Regions from separate parts of the Paraburkholderia caballeronis genome, predicted to be linked through region 1. Evidence: predicted binding sites of a transcription regulator. Region 1 holds the regulator's gene; the other holds the start of a gene.

Evidence for each region. The regulator LexA, encoded in region 1, represses DNA repair genes until DNA is damaged. The targets are predictions, from matches to a motif close to ACTGTATNNNNATACAGT.
Region 2: imuA (translesion DNA synthesis-associated protein ImuA) is a predicted target of LexA. The motif match lies at 2,194-2,211, and genes of this name have one in related genera.

Annotation. Positions count from the first base shown of each region.
Region 1 is NZ_FNSR01000001.1:2,320,407-2,323,811, reverse strand. Features, by position in the region: gene BLV92_RS10405 (universal stress protein) at 150-626, shown strand; gene BLV92_RS10400 (DUF2939 domain-containing protein) at 686-1,342, opposite strand; gene BLV92_RS10395 (hypothetical protein) at 1,425-1,805, opposite strand; gene lexA (transcriptional repressor LexA) at 1,827-2,477, opposite strand; gene BLV92_RS10385 (sulfate ABC transporter substrate-binding protein) at 2,751-3,405, shown strand, end outside.
Region 2 is NZ_FNSR01000001.1:2,748,347-2,751,751, forward strand. Features, by position in the region: gene BLV92_RS12275 (Y-family DNA polymerase) at 1-1,355, opposite strand, end outside; gene imuA (translesion DNA synthesis-associated protein ImuA) at 1,237-2,097, opposite strand; gene sixA (phosphohistidine phosphatase SixA) at 2,375-2,836, opposite strand; tRNA gene BLV92_RS12290 (tRNA-Pro) at 2,991-3,067, shown strand.

The DNA of each region.
Region 1 (3,405 bases):
CTGGCGGTCGCGGCGGGCTTTCCCGCAGCGCCGCATCGGGCCGAAACGGGGCTCGGCCGACCTGGCGTTTTCCAGCGCTTGCATGTGGAATTGCGGCGCACCATCATGAAAGCGCACAACCCGCAACCGGTGCGGGTGGGGAGAGGACCATGGCGAGCTACCAGAAAATCCTGCTTTGCTACGACGGCTCGCGCGAGGGCCGCAAGGCGCTGCGTTGCGGCGCCGACCTTGCGCTGGATCTTGGCGCGGAGACCCATCTGCTGTCGGTGGTCGACATGCGCTCGACGATCGCGCAGAGCGCGGGGCTTCTGACCGACGTCGCGTGCGGCCGCTTCGAGGAGACCGCTCGCGAGATTCTCCAGGAAGGCGTGGACTGGTTGACCGAGCGGGGCGTGCGCGCGCAGGGGCATTTCGCGTTCGGGCATCCGATCGACGAAATCGCGAATCTCGCGAACGAACTGCACGTCGATCTCGTCGTGGTCGGCCATCGATGCCGGACCGGGCTGTCGCGCTGGTGGATGGGGGCGGGGAACACGCCGCTGCTCGACCGCGTGTCGTGCAGCATTCTCGTGGCGTGCTCGTCGCCGGCCGAACAGAAGCAGCAGGCCGCTGCTGAAGCGGCCTGAGCTTTCGACCTGGCGGATATCTTTGCGCGGCGGCAGGCGGACAATGCCGGCCGCCACGGTCAGTTCGCGTCGTTCAACTCGACGGCCGCGAGCTTCCACGAAAAGAGGCCGTGCCGTTGCAGGATCGCTGCATAACGCGGTTCGTCCGCGCCGTGCCGCCACGTGACGACGAATTCGTTGATGCCACGGTAGCCGGCGGTCGTCTGCGGCCGGGATTCCGGTGCAGTCGCGCTCGCGACGGGAGGCGGCGCGGGTTGAGCCTGTGCCGGTGCGGCCGGCGGCGGCACGTCCTGACCCGGGGCCGCGGGGGTGCCGGGCGTGGCCGGCGGCCGTTCGCCCGGCTCGCCGCGCGGCGGCATCCCGTTCAGCAGCGCGGCGACGCCGTCCGGCGTCGCGTACGCATCGACCAGCGGCCCGATCAGCGCCGCGCCGATCACCGCACCGAACAGTAGCAGCGGATTGCTGCTGTGTTCCGCGCCGATCCGCTTCTGCAGCATCTCACCGACTTCTTCCTTCAGGCTTCCGCGCAGCGCCGGGTAATCGACGTATTGGTTCAAGGTTGCCGCGTCGCGTGCGTCGGCGGCTTGCTTGAGCCGGTTCAGCGCGATGTACGGCGATGCATACGCATAACCGATCATCGCGACGACGAATACGACGATCATCGTGATCGCGACGGGTTTGAGCCAGCGTCTGCTGGAAACGGGGGAAACGGTCATCGGGGCGGGCAGGTGAAGTAATGAACACCTGACGTTGACCGCCGCCACGAGAAAACGATCCCGGCTCGCGACATCCTCACGGTCACCGCGTGAGCGCGGCCGACAACTCCGCCTGTTGCTCGGCGATGCAGCGGTCGATCATCCGGCAGACCGCATCGACGGTGCCGACCATGATCAGCCGCGACGGACCGTGATACACGCGGACCGGCGCCCGCTGCGCGGGCTCCGCGTTCAGTCCGCTATTTAGCGACACGCGGGCGAACGCCGGCTGCGCGGACGGCAGTACGGGCAGCGGGGCGGCTTCGGTTTTAGCATCGATCCTCGGCTCGGCGGCCGGCGCGTCGAACAGCGAGGCGGTGACGGGCAGCGCCTGAGCGGCACGCGCCGCGCACGACGCGATGCCGCGCAGATGACGAAGGCGGCCGAACTGGCGAAACGGCAACAGGCGGGCAAGGCGTTCCATGGTTTTCTCTCCGGACGGCGGTCAGAATTCGGTCGGCCGGATCAGGCCGACCGCGATGCCTTCCAGCGCGAAATCCGCGCTGCCGGCCTCGACAAAAATGTTTTCGTAATCGGGGTTCTCGGCGATCAGCTCGATGCCGTTCGGCCGCCGCTTCAGCCGCTTCACGGTGACGTCGTCGCCGAGCCGCGCGACGATGATCTGGCCGTCCTTCGCCTCGGTGCGCTTCTGCACCGCGAGCAGGTCGCCGTCGAAGATGCCCGCGTCGCGCATCGACAGGCCGCGCACCTGCAGCAGATAGTCGGGCTTGCTCGAAAACAGCGCCGGGTCGCATGCGTAGTGCTGCGAGATGTGCTCCTGCGCGAGGATCGGACTGCCGGCCGCCACCCGCCCGACGAGCGGCAGCGACAACTGCATGATGCTCGCGTGCGGCAGCGTGAACTGATGCGGAAGCTCGTCGCCCTGCGGCATCAGTCGGATGCCGCGCGACGCGCCGGCCGCCAGTTCGATCACGCCCTTGCGTGCCAGTGCGCGCAGGTGCTCTTCCGCTGAGTTCGCCGAGCTGAAACCGAGTTCCGCGGCGATCTCCGCGCGGGTGGGCGGAAAGCCGGTGCGCTCGATCGCGCGCCGGATCAAGTCGAAAACCTGCTGCTGCCGTGCGGTGAGTTTGGTCATGGCGCCACTGTATGGATAGACAGGTGACTGTATTTTTATACAGTATTCGCCACTTTTCAAGCGTTACTTGAAGTTCGCTCATGAGACCGGCGCTACGGCGTCGGTTTGAGGCGTCAACACGGCGTAAAAGACGCGTCAGCGGCGATTCTGTCTGCCCTTACCACTTTTGCGTATTAAAGAATGAGGAACAATTATTTTTAATGATGTAGGCGTGTCGTTAGACTGGCCCCCATCGTTAGCACCAACCCACTCACGAGAACACGGAGAAAGTGGATGAGTCATCGCAATACGGGGCGCGCAGGCTGGCTGAAATCGCTGGCCGCCAAACTGGTAATCGGCTTCGCGCCGCTCGTCGGCCTCGCCGCCGTCGCACCGGCCGCACATGCGGACACGACGCTGCTGAACGTGTCGTATGACCCGACCCGCGAGCTGTACCAGGACATCAACGAAGCCTTCTCGAAGCAGTGGAAGGCGAAAACCGGCGAAAGCCTGACGATCAAGCAGTCGCACGGCGGCTCCGGCGCGCAGGCGCGCTCGGTGCTCGACGGCCTGCAGGCCGACGTCGTGACGCTCGCGCTCGCCTACGACATCGACGCGCTCGCGAACAAGGGCCTCGTCGCGAAGGACTGGCAGAAGCGCCTGCCGGACAACGCGTCGCCGTACACGTCGACGATCGTGTTCCTCGTGCGCAAGGGCAATCCGAAGCACATCAAGGACTGGGACGACCTCGCGAAGCCGGGCGTGTCGATCGTGACGCCGAATCCGAAGACCTCGGGCGGCGCGCGCTGGAACTACCTCGCGGCGTGGGCGTATGCGCTGCACCAGCCGGGCGGCAACGACCAGAAGGCGAAGGAGTTCGTCGCGAAGGTCTACAAGAACGCGGGCGTGCTCGATTCCGGCGCGCGCGGCGCGACCACGAGCTTCGTGC
Region 2 (3,405 bases), 430 kb from region 1:
TCATCCTTCGCGTCTTTCGCCTTGCGGCGCGTGCCGGCGCGCCCGCGCCGCGCCGGCGCGCGCCACGCGTCGGCCTGCATCGCATGCTCAGGCCGATGGTCGTCCACGAGCGACAGTTGCAGCACGTTCTGCGGGCCGAGCCGCGCGCCGATGCGCTCGAACAGTTGCGCGAGCGACGCGTCCGACGCTTCGGGCAGCGGAAACAGCGTATCGGTCGGCGCCGCGTATTCGCGCACCTCCGACGCGACGAGCCTCAGCCCGATCACCGGCGCGGCCAGTTCGGTCTGGTTCAGCCGCTCGCGCAACAGCCACAGCAGATGGTCGGCGTCGCGCGACGGCGCGGCCCAGCCGATCGTCAGGCTCGACGTGCGCGCGCCCCCGAGGGGATCCGCATGCCGCGACGCCAGTTCGTGTTCGAGCCGCAGTTCGAACGCGCTGACCGCCGCATGCTGCGCGGCGAGCCAGCCGGCCAGTTGCATCACGAGCCGGCGCGCGGCGAACAGCAGCGCCTCCGCGCTGTCGACGCGCGCCTGCAATTCGAGCGCCGCCTGGAACGACGGCGGCGCGCGGAACGATTCGCGCGGATCCGGATGCTCGCCGTACGCCTGCGCGAGCCACGTCAGCACGCCGTCGCCGAAACGCCGCACGACGCCCTCGCGCGGCAGACGCCGCAAATCCGCGAGCGTCGCGCAGCCGATCTGCAGCAGCGCGTTATCGTGCTGCGCCGCGAACGGCGCGAGCGATACCGGCAGCGCATCGAGCACGCGCGGCAGCGTCTTGTCCTGCACCACATGCCAGCGACGCGGCGTGCGCTGCGCGTGCGACTGCGCGAGCAGCCACGCGCCCCAGGCGGTCGGCGCGCACGCGATCCGCGCCACGTGCCCGCAATCGGCCACCGTCGCCGCGACCTTCGCGAGCAGCGCGCGTATGCCGCCAAAGAGACGCAGCCCGGAGCCGACTTCCAGCAGCAGCGTGTGCGATTCCGCGAACGACAGCTTCGGCGTATACGCGAGCAATGCGAGCGCGAGCGCCTCGAATGCCTGCTGCTCGCGAGCCGGATCGGGATTCAGCAGCACCAGATCCGGCGCGAGCGCGAGCGCATGCGAGCGCGTGCAGCCCGCGCTCACGCCGAGGCCGAGCGCGTCCAGATCGGGGATCAGCACGCGCGACGGGTCGGCCAGCGCGTAGCAGCGCGGCGCGGACGGCACGGCGCACCCGGCGTGCGCGCCGGATGCGTCAGACGGGAACCCGTGTTCCGGCGAGGCCGGCGACGACATCGGCGACATCGAATGCGGCACTGGCGGCCTCACGGCCTCCAGCGGCAACAGCGGCAAGGTGACGGCGATCCACAGCATGATTGGTCCCGGACGGCGGCCGCTCGTCGGACGATGCGGCCGGGTCCGGCAGCACCGCGTCCTGCAGCGGCAGCATGACGTTGAGCGGTTGTGCGAGCGGCGGCCCGCGGCGCTTGAAAATATCGACGGACAACGCGGTGTGCTGCATCCATCGACGCCGGCTGACCGTGCCGTCGGCGGGCGGCGGCACCGGTGTGCAGACCATCCGCAGCGGCGCCGGCGACGACTGGCCGCGCGCGGCCGGCGGCCGGATCAGGAACGCGAGCGCCTGCGAATCCTGCGCGACGACCTGCAGACGCCGCACCGCATCCGCGCGCGCCTTCGGCAGCCAGACCAGCACCGCGCCGATGCCGTCCTGCTTCAGCGCCTGCTCGGCGACCCACGGCGCGTCGCCGTCGCCCGCGCGAACCCAGACCACCCGGTCGAGCGCGATCCCCCACGCGTGCAGTGCGCACGCGTACGGCTGCCACGGCGGCGCGACCAGCAGCGCATGACGGCCGGACTGCGCGGTCAGCACCTTCAGCGCGGGCGCGAGCAGCCGCATCTCGCCGATGCCGCCGTGCTCGACCAGCAGTTCGGTCAGGCTGCCGGCGGGCCAGCCGGCGCCGGGCAGCAGCGCGTCGAGCGCCGGATGCCCGCTCGACACCGCGCGGGCGCCCGCATGGGCGAGCTGGTCGCCCTGCCAGACCCGGCTTTGCAGCCGGGACGGAAGCGTGGTCGCAAGCTGGATTGCCGCCGCCATGATTGCGTTCTGTCAAAAAGGGAATAACCCGCCGTCCCCGCGATGGAAAACGGGGTACGACGGGAGTGTCAGCCGGCGCCGTATACGACGTCGGAAGCTGTATATTTATACAGTATTTTGTGAGGGTTCGGGAAGGAAGATTCGGCGGGGTCGGCGGGGAGCCCAACGGCGCGGACGGTGTCCTGGTTCGCGTGCCTGGCGCAGCGGCGTGGGCGTCGCTCGCGCGCCGGCCGGCGTGCCGATGGACATGGCGGCGGCGCGCGGCGCGACTGGTTCGTTAGACGAGATCCGGCGACATCGCGGCCAGCAGCACCGCCGTTTCGTCGCCGTGGTGCTCCCGGCTCGCGAACCACCACAGCGCGCCTTTCTTCAGCGACAGGCCGCGCGTGGCGTCGCCGTGCAACAGCCGCGCGGCAACCTCGCCCAGCGTCGGCTGATGCCCGACCACGACGACCGTCGGCGCAACGCCGTGCGACCAGCCGGCCGCGGCAAGCACCTGATCGGCGCTCGCGCCGGGCGCGATCTCGCGGACGACGCGGTACTGGTCGGTCAGCGCCTCGGCGGTCTGGATCGTGCGCGCGGCGGGGCTGACGAGGATCACCGCGTCGTCTTCGAGACGCGGGCGCAGCCACTTCGCGACGTGCTGCGCCTGCTTGCGGCCTTTGGTCGTCAACTGACGGGCGAGATCGTTGGCGGCGGTGTCTTCGGCTTCGGCATGGCGCCAAAGAATCAGGTTCATCGACGTCTCCTCGGAAGATGCGGTACGGCGCGACACAACACGGCCGCGCCCGCTCAGAGCCACCCGCATGTTGCGCGCCCGGCCGACGCTCCGCAAGCCGGCGCGACGCCGATTTGACTGGAGATGCTCTGCCCCGATACAATCCCGGATTCGTCGGAGCGTAGCGCAGCCTGGTAGCGCATCTGATTTGGGATCAGAGGGTCGTAGGTTCGAATCCTATCGCTCCGACCAGGGAATCGAGGGGTTACAAGCCATAAACTTGTAACTCCTTTTTGTTTCTTACTCGGGCCCAACTCGATCAACGCAACGTGTGTGGGCTACAACACCGCACGTTGCGCAAATAACATTGGAAGCAGTTGGAAGCAGCCAAAGGCGCTCGCTTTCGCAAGAAATTGCGCGCTGCCAGATCTTGTCACGATAGAGACGCGATCCTCGTTCGCCCTTCAGTGATCCAGCCAGTTTCAGACGGTCGAATGCCGGACTGACGCCCGATGCGAACGACGGTTGATGGCCAGGCAGCGGCCGATGGGTAATCGCCGTCCGGCCGCGCCTGCGTTCACACTTCGGTC